Regions from separate parts of the Alteromonas sp. KS69 genome, predicted to be linked through region 1. Evidence: predicted binding sites of a transcription regulator. Region 1 holds the regulator's gene; each other region holds the start of a gene.
The links. The regulator sigma-54, encoded in region 1, starts transcription at its own class of promoters, with help from an activator protein. The targets are predictions, from matches to a motif close to GTTGGCACGNNNNTNGNNT.
Positions count from the first base shown of each region.

Region 2: a site for sigma-54 is predicted at 1,736-1,754, ahead of C7Y69_RS19430 (formate/nitrite transporter family protein). Genes of this name have one in related genera too.
Region 3: a site for sigma-54 is predicted at 1,755-1,773, ahead of C7Y69_RS11660 (DUF2884 family protein). Genes of this name have one in related genera too.

Region 1 covers NZ_PYHU01000010.1:167,188-170,377, forward strand. The annotation lists gene rapZ (RNase adapter RapZ) at 1-1, opposite strand, end outside; gene ptsN (PTS IIA-like nitrogen regulatory protein PtsN) at 40-483, opposite strand; gene hpf (ribosome hibernation promoting factor) at 492-779, opposite strand; gene C7Y69_RS09220 (RNA polymerase factor sigma-54) at 809-2,293, opposite strand; gene lptB (LPS export ABC transporter ATP-binding protein) at 2,369-3,094, opposite strand; gene lptA (lipopolysaccharide transport periplasmic protein LptA) at 3,097-3,190, opposite strand, start outside.
Region 2 covers NZ_PYHU01000048.1:27,794-30,983, forward strand. The annotation lists gene C7Y69_RS19425 (transglutaminaseTgpA domain-containing protein) at 1-1,550, shown strand, start outside; gene C7Y69_RS19430 (formate/nitrite transporter family protein) at 1,942-2,790, shown strand; gene C7Y69_RS19435 (protein kinase domain-containing protein) at 2,835-3,190, shown strand, end outside.
Region 3 covers NZ_PYHU01000015.1:32,141-35,330, reverse strand. The annotation lists gene C7Y69_RS11665 (NAD-dependent epimerase/dehydratase family protein) at 1-559, opposite strand, end outside; gene C7Y69_RS11660 (DUF2884 family protein) at 861-1,661, opposite strand; gene C7Y69_RS11655 (hypothetical protein) at 1,995-2,186, shown strand; gene C7Y69_RS11650 (mechanosensitive ion channel family protein) at 2,268-3,190, opposite strand, start outside.

The DNA.
Region 1 (3,190 bases):
CCTGCATTTCTCCCTTTTAAAATATGGTGCAGTGCTTTTTTAGCTTAAAGCCGTAATGATGTCATCACTGGTGGAGGCCCGCCTAATGGCTTTCACCGTTTCTTTATCACTTAGCTTACCCGCCACGGTAGCGAGTGTTTGTAAGTGACCTTCTGTTTTCTCTTCTGGCACTAATAGGGCAAAGAATATATCTACGGGCTGATCGTCAAGCGCATCAAAATCGATGGCAGGGTTGCTGGTTACAATAATGGCGATAACGTGTTCTAAGCCCGGTAATCGACCGTGGGGCAGAGCAATACCATTGCCAATACCCGTACTCCCCATTCGTTCACGGGTTAGTAGACTATTTAATACACTAGCCTGATCGATGTCGGGATTATTTTTAGCAGCAATGTCGCTAATAATCTCTAGAATACGTTTTTTACTGTTACATTGAACCGCACACTCGGTGCGGTCCAAACTTACTATGGCTTGAATTTCCATACTAATATTTAGTGCTTTTTCAGCTTTTCCTTATGCTTGATAACTTGCCTGTCGAGTTTGTCGATCATGCTGTCTATCGCCGCATACATGTCTGTATTATGAGATGAAGCAAACACTTCTGCGCCGCTAAGGTGCATGGTGGCTTCGGCTTTTTGATTGAGTTTTTCGACGTTCAGGATGACATGCACATTAGATATGTGATCAAAGTGACGCTCTAGTTTGCTGAACTTAGTATCGACATAGCTACGCAAAGAATCAGTAATTTCGACATGATGACCGGTAAGGTTGATTTGCATATTTCGTCTTCCTTAAATTATCAAGGCCTTTAAATAAGGCTTTTGCGTTGGTTTGACGGCGGAATCGATAACGATTCCCGGTATTTTGCTATTGTTCGCCGGGCTACTTTAATGCCTTGTTCGGCCAACAATTGAGCAATCTTGCTATCGCTTAATGGCTTGCTGGGCGTTTCCGCTGCCACAAGCTTTTTAATTAGTGCGCGAATAGCGGTAGATGAACACTCACCACCAGATTCCGTTGCTACATGGCTAGAGAAGAAATATTTCAACTCGAAAATGCCACGAGGGGTATGCATATACTTTTGCGTGGTGACTCGTGAAATGGTGGATTCATGCATATCTACCATTTCTGCGACATCATTTAGCACCATTGGTTTCATCATTTCTGGGCCGTGCTCGAAAAAGCCCATTTGTTGCTGCACAATACAGTTTGCTACTTTCATCAAGGTGTCGTTTCTTGACTCAAGGCTTTTTATAAACCACTTGGCTTCTTGCATATGCGAGCGAATAAATTGCGAATCGCTGCTGTTTTTAGAGCGTCGGCTCATGGCAGCGTATTGTTGATTTACGCTTAATTTTGGCAAGCTGTCGGGATTAAGTTCTACTACCCAACGGCCATTCTTTTTGTTTACCGAAACATCAGGAATAACGTATTCGGGTTCTTTAGTAATTAATGCACTGCCAGGACGAGGATTCAACGTTTGCAATAAGCGCATGGCTTCACGAAGTTGATCTTCTTTCAAACGACTCTTGCGCATTAACGTACGGTAATCTTTGCTGCTCAGCAGGTCTGAGTACTCATTAATAAGCTGTCTGGCTTCGGTAAGCCATGGCGTATCGTCTGAGAACTGGCGAAGCTGCACGAGCAAACATTCTTGCGGTGTACGTGAACCTGAACCAATAGGGTCGAACATTTGAATACGTTTTAGTACACATTCAACTTCGTCCATTTCTACCAACTCTTCAACATCGTCAGAGTTTACCGATTCTAAAATCTGTTCAATGGGTACGTTAAGGTAACCAGATTCATCAATTGAGTCGATAATGGCGGTAGCAATGGCGCGGTCTGTATCTGAAAACGGGGTTAAGCGCATCTGCCAAAGCAAATGGTCTTGAATATTGTCGGTGGTTTCACCCTGAAACAATTGGTCGTCATCATTATTCGATGGGCCAGGAGCGGGGGCAGAAGAGGCCGAGTAATACTCATCCCATGTGCTGTCGATTGGCAACTCGTCGGGAAGATCGTTCTTTTCAAGCGCGTCACCAGCTTCTAATGAATCGCTAGAAGCAGTAGGAGCAGCTTCTACAGAAGGGTCGTCGCCGTCCATGTTGTTTTTCTCAACAGGGTGGTCATCACCGCCTTCTTCAACTTCTAAAAGAGGGTTTGAGTCAAGTGCTTCCTGAATCTCTTGTTGCAGGTCGAGCGTAGACAACTGCAGCAGCTTGATTGCCTGCTGCAACTGCGGTGTCATGGTAAGTTGTTGACTGAACTTTAGCTGTAAAGATGGTTTCATCTACGTCTTATTTTTAAACTCTTGTTGTGAATATACCCGTGCTTAAAACTGAAAATGACAATTCGGTTACAGTAACTATAGCCTGAATTGTTCTCCTAGGTATACATCCCTTACTTTCTGATTACTTAAAACTTGTTCTGCCGTCCCTTGCGCGATGAGTTCGCCTTGGCTCACAATATACGCTTTCTCACACACATCCAGTGTTTCTCTTACGTTGTGATCGGTGATGAGGATTCCAATTCCTCTGTCACGAAGATGTTGAATGATCTTCTTTATATCATTAACCGATATAGGATCAACACCAGCAAATGGCTCATCAAGCAAAATAAATTGCGGATCGGCTGCTAATGCTCGTGCGATTTCTACTCGGCGGCGTTCACCACCGGATAAACTCATACCCGTACTATTACGTATATGGTTGATATTAAATTCATCAAGTAGCGCATCGGCTTCTTGTTCTTGTTCTGATGAACTTAACCCTTTACGGGTTTGCAAGATAGCCATGATGTTCTCAAACACCGTCAATTTTCTAAAAATAGAGGCTTCTTGCGGCAAATACCCAATACCGCGGCGAGCACGTTCGTGCATGGGCTCGTGGGTTAATTCGCTGTCATCAATACTGATTTTGCCCTTATCTAGAGGAACTAAGCCAACAATCATGTAGAAGGTAGTCGTTTTACCGGCACCATTCGGGCCGAGTAATCCAACGATTTGCCCCGTCGATACTGATAAGCTTACATCGCGAACCACTTGACGTGCTTTATACGCCTTTGCAAGGCTCTGTGCGCTCAACGTTGCCATGATTAATTGTCGTCCGCCTTATCGTCTTCGTTATTCGATGACGCTTTACGTATTGCCTCAGGGGTAAATACGGTAGTGACTCTGCCACCTTCGCCG
Region 2 (3,190 bases), on a different contig from region 1:
TGCTGCAAGCATTTCCCTTGGCCGCACTGTTATTTGTAGTGATGCCGCAGTTTCCTCCTCTTTGGCAAATGCCTACGTCTAAGTCTAATGAAACAGGGTTATCAGATTCGGTCACGCCAGGGGATATTGCCTCGCTGGCGAGGTCGTCTGATTTAGCGTTCACCGCCACCTTTGAGCAACGCCCACCATTGGCCGAACAGCGGTATTGGCGCGCCATGACGATGGAAGCCTTTGACGGTAAAACGTGGACAATTAGCCCACGACGAAAACAAGCTGAGGCACAGCTTAAAACTATGGGTCGACGTGTCGCGGCGCCTTCAACTGACGCATCGCTTCCCCCCTCAGAAAACTATCAATTGATAGTAGAGCCCAGTAACCAACGCTGGCTGTATTCTCTTGATGTGTCGGCTGAAAACACAAATTTAGACAATCCTGAGATGCGGCGTCAGTTCAATTATGCATTACGTGCAGCGCGTCCAATTGTTGGCAAACGCGCGTTCTATTTAACTTATTATCCAGAAACGCCACGTGTTAGTGAGATATATGACTTTGATTATCAACTTAATATTCAATACCCCATGGACAGCAACGTACGTACTCAAGCGTGGGTAAAGCAGCTAAAAGCAAATGCGCACAGTGAGCGAAGTATTGCCGATGACATTCTACGCCACTTTAAAACCAACGGATTTAGTTACACCTTACAACCTGACGCTATGCCGAACTCGCCCATCGACACCTTTATGTTCGAAGCAAAGGCGGGTTTTTGTGCTCACTATGCCAGCGCCATGGTGTTTGCCCTTCGGGTTGCGGGCATTCCTGCTCGTATGGTGACAGGCTATCAAGGTGGCGAATTATTAAGTGACAACGTAATACAAGTTCGCCAGTACGATGCCCACGCTTGGGTAGAAGCATTAATAGACGGCGTTTGGGTCTCGTACGATCCTACTAGTATGGTGGCACCATCACGCATTACCTTTGGATTAGAACAAGCGTTAGCCGATTTTAATGAAACTCGCAGTGAAGGTATGTTTAAGAATTTAAATTCAGCTGAACTGTTTTTATCTATCAGAGGATGGTTTCGCCAACTTGATTATCAGTGGAGTAGATTAGTTCTGGGTTTTGATAATCAAACTCAAACTGATTTATTAAAAAAGCTTCTTGGCGATTTAACCTCTCAGAAAATGACGTTCTTCTTTTTGAGTCTTCTGGGGATAGTCAGTATTTTTCTGCTTGTGCTGTTCTTTCCTCTTAGAAAGAAGTCGACCGTGCCTGCACATCAACACATTTATTTAAACGCTGTTGAGTTGGTGTCGAATTTTACTAAGGTAGCGCGAGAGAACAAAGGAAGCACTGCATACTTCAAACAAGTGAAACCCTTTTTACCAACAAACGCGGCCTCGCTATTTAACTCGCTCACCCAAGATTTTGAACATGCACTATATCAAAGTGCTACAGATGAAAGTCGCGATAGCCGAAGTCAAAAAGAACGAGCAATGAAAGATACACTTGTCGCGTTAAAAAAAGACTTAAAGCAAACCAAAGCCATATAACGCTAGAGTCAGTCAATAATAAAAAGTGTGAGGTGGAATTTTTTGGTTTATTAACCACCAATTCGGTGCACCCTAGCACTTCATTTGCACCATTGTGGTTTAAAGCTGATCACTCCAATCATTTATTAGTGTAACTAAATAAGAATAACCCAATGATTTAATTAAAGTTATTATTAAAATGCTTTTTTGGCACTATTTTCGCTAATCTTTTAACAGTACGAGTCGGTTTGTAAACTGACTAACACAATCTATCGAATTGGATAAAGACGTCCACAACCTTCTTTGGAAACAGGGAATGGTGTGGACGTTTTTTTTTGTTCGTTTGTTCTATCGATGAAAGCAGTGATGTGGCTCGTTATTTTAAATAAATTACAAATCAGGGTGATTAATTATGGCTTATTTACTTCCCGCCGAGTTTGCTACGAAAATGGTAGATGCCGGTGAATCTAAAATTTACATGTCTACACGAGATACGCTAATCCGCGCATTTATGGCTGGCGCAATATTAGCGTTAGCGGCTGTATTTGCTATTACGATTGCGGTGCAAACCGGCATCTTCTTACTGGGGGCCGTTTTGTTCCCGGTGGGGTTTTGTATGCTGTATTTAATGGGCTTCGACCTATTAACGGGTGTATTTGTATTAACCCCACTTGCTTGGCTTGCTAAGCGACCGGGTGTTACCCCTAAACAAATTTTACGTAACTGGGGCTTAGTATTTTTAGGTAACTTTGGTGGCGCACTGACTGTTGCCTTTATGATGTCTTTTATTTTCACCATGGGTTACAACGTAGATGGTGGTGCTATTGCTGCTAAAGTAGCTAGTATCGGTGAAGCGAGAACATTAGGTTACGCAGAACATGGTACTGCCGGTTGGTTTACTATTTTTATTCGCGGCATGTTGTGTAACTGGATGGTATCACTGGGTGTAGTTGGCGCGATGATCTCTACTCATGTGAGCGGTAAAGTATTGGCCATGTGGATGCCTATCATGCTGTTCTTTTTCATGGGTTTTGAACACTCTGTTGTAAACATGTTCTTATTCCCATTCGGTCTTATCATGGGTGGTGAGTTTTCTATCATGGATTACTTCGTGTGGAATGAAATTCCAACAGCGCTAGGTAACCTTGTTGGTGGTTTAGCGTTTACAGGTTTAACGATTTACAGCACACACGTTAAAACTGCACCTAAGCGTAAAATTGCTGTTGCTGAAAAAGCGCCAGCAAAAGCCGCTACAGTATAAGTTAGCAAGCCCGGTACGTTTCCTCTGTATCGGGCTTTTTTAATATGCAGATTCAATCCTTATCACTTCACTATAGCGAATGCAGTAGCGCCGGCGTTAAGCCAATAAATCAAGACGCTTGCGATGCGTTTATTCCAGCTAGTAACGACCCAGCTTTAACATTAAAAGGCGCCGCCTTTGCACTTGCCGATGGCATAAGTAGCAGCACGGTTAGCCAAATAGCCAGTGATTTAGCAATTAAAGATTTCATAAAACAATACTTTTGTACCCCTGAAACTTGGGGTGTGATGCAAAGCGCTAAAACCGTAATACAAAGTATTAATGCCACTTTATATACCAAAACTCAGCAAAGCCCTTTTTGCTATACCCCTGATAAGGGCTACGTATGCACTTTTTCTGC
Region 3 (3,190 bases), on a different contig from region 1:
AGTTAATTCTTTTATTGCCTGCATTCAGGCTTCTGCCACTTAACGAATTTACTGGGTGACGATCTGGTCCTGTTAACCCCGCAAGGCGAACTATCTTAACGTCCACCTTGGCATTCGTTTTCAAATCTAATAGGTGCTGTTCTATCGCGACATGGGCTTTCGCCGACGCGGTTTCAGGTTGAGTGCTGACGTGTTCATTCAGCTCATCGTCCCTAGCGTCGCCGTATACCGAGGTGGTGCTTATAAAGATAATTCGGGCTACATTGGCCGCCACTGCGTTATCAATAAGGGCAAGCATGCTATTTGTAAAATCATCTAACTGAGTATTTCGACGGCCAGGTGGAATGTTTAGCACCAGTGTTGCATCGCTAACTTCATCACATAGCGTGATAGTGTCGTCACCCAAATTAAAAACCAAGCCTTTAATGTGCTTGTCGCTTATCTTCAACGCTTTTTCTTTGCTTCGCGTGGTGGCAATAATAGTATGGGTAGCTGACATGGCTTTGCCTAGGTAGCGACCAAGCCAACCGTAACCACATATAACTAGCTTATTATTCATAACGTCTTCTTAGATGATGATGGGGCGTGAGAGTAAAAGTATCAAAAATACGCGGTAAGGCGCAAAACGGATTGGTCTATGGGGTAAGCGAGTACACAAATGCTGGTTGTTAGGTGAACAGTAATGGGAATAAGGTGCAAAGCGCGATGTGCTAATTGATAAGGGAGAAAATCGATTACAATGGGATTAGTCAAAAAACAAAAAAACGCTAGCGGGAAAGCTAGCGTTGTAAGGTTATTAAACGTAAATTAAATGTGGTTTGAATGCAGTTTGGGAAGTCATTACACCAATAGAACCACAATTACATTTTCATTTCGCCACTGCGCATATCGATTAAGTCTAAGCCACCCAACCCAGGAATGCTGGCTTGCATTTTGTTTTCTGCATAATTAGCTTCTTGTAACACTTCACACAGGGCATCGCCTTTTTCTTCAAGTGCTGCGGCTTGAGTTTCAACACGGTGTTCAATAGATTCACCAAAGTGTTCCATTTTTGCCTCGAACGCTTCCATGTCGCCACCATTCCATAGCATTTGCGTACCAACAGCAATCAGAATGCGGCCAATTGATTCACTAACTAGCGACTCGAACTGCGCTTCAAATTCGTCTTCCCAGCTTGCGTCGAAAAAGCCTGGTTCGTCAAACTTAGTTGTATCCACTTTGATATTGCCGTTGTCGTCGTAAAAAGACGTTGCTAACTTTTCGTTAAGCGAAGCGAACATGGCATCAAAGTCTTCAGTAAGCTCATTGTCCCCGCCAAGTAGTTCACCGAATACTTCAGAAACGGCAACACTCGCAATCTCTAACCCTTCACTTGCGATATTAAGGGTCATGGGGATGGCAGTATCGATACGGTCGTAATAGGTATTTACCCATTGTTGTTGCTCGTTGTTCAGCGCAACACTGTCACCGTTAATGACTAAATGGTAAGTGTCATCAATCGACATGGTAGAACCATTTTGCATGTCGACAGTAATGAGGCCCTGGTGGTATTTAAGGTGGCCATCCAATTCGATGTCGCAGCTAGTCTCAAACGCAAACGCTGGCACGCTAAGTAAAGATGTAGTTACTAAGGCGAGTGGAAGAAATTGTTTAATTTTCATTTTTGAAATCCTATAAACCATGATACTGTCTAGCGTGAACAACTCACGCGGTTTTTATAACCTGTTATAAAAACTCCAGTTCTAATCTCAGGATTGCAACCTCAGTGCCATTTTAATAAATTACAATATTTCAATGATTTACAGTTCTACGGGTAAGCTGTGACATTCGCTATTTACCAAAAGTTAGTAATTAGCTTAACTATTTGGCATTTTTGACTAAGATCAAAGAGGTAAGAAAAAGAGCGCATTACTCGTATTTAATGCTTTTTGAGGCATGTTCATCTAGATTGATTTCATGCATAATAACGCCAGAAAAATTAATGGGTTTAGAGAATGACTGATTGGATTAACGCAATTGTATTTGGTGTTGCGCTAATTGCCTTCACTCTGGGGCTTAGCAGCATCGTAATGGGTTTCATGACAGCTGAAACTGGCGCTAAAGGCATGCAAGAAAAAATCGAGTATGGTTTCTTTGGTGTGTCTGGGCTAGTGGTTTGCTTGCTAATGGGTTATGCGTTAGCTTAAGTAATGATTTCCATAAAAAAACCGGCTTAGGCCGGTTTTTTTATGTCTAGCGTTTAAATTTCGTTGCTACACTAGCAAGCGCTAGTCTTGTTCGCTTTGGCTTATATCCATGGTACTGGATAAATAACCCAAGTGGCCGTCACGCTGGTAAGCAACTAGGTCAAACAAAGATAGCATGGCCATGACATGGTCAAAAATATCCGCTTGAACCTTTTCATATTTCACCCAATCTTTTTCAATGCTAAAACAATATAGCTCTAGTGGCAGTCCAATTTCGTTAGGGGGCAGTTGACGCACCATTAATGTCATTTCTTGGTTCACACTTGGGTGTTTACGCAAATAAGACTCTAAATACGCTCTGAAGGTGCCAATATTGGTTAACTTTCGGCTATTCAATAAATCAGACTCATCAATAGAATAGTCTCTATGGTAAGCACGCAGTTCATTTGTTTTCTTCTCGATATACTCGCTGATATAACGAATTTTAGAGAAGCGTTCTAGCATCTCGTTGTCACATAATTTAATAGAATGAACATCGATATACACAGAGCGCTTTATCCTGCGTCCACCAGATTCTTGCATGCCGCGCCAGTTTTTAACCGCTTCGGTGGTCAAATTATAGGTAGGCAGCGTTGAAATGGTTTTATCCCAGTTCTGCACTTTTACGTTGGTTAAACCTATTTCTTTAATTTCACCATCGACTTCGTATTTTTGCATGGTGATCCAGTCACCAGTGTTAAACATGCGGTTAGCAGCAATTTGAATACCCGCCACAAAACCTAATATCGTATCGCGAAAAATGAGTAACAGAACTGCGGCAATAGCGGTTAAGCCAGACACCAAGAGTAAGGGGCTTTTATCAACAATTAACGAGATGCTGAACAAAATGGTAAGAATGGCAAAACCGAGTTTGGTGACTTGAATAAAGCCAGTAATAGGTGCACGTTTAGACAGCGCAGAGGCGTTGTAAACATCTTCCACCGTACTCAAAATGGCGTAAATAC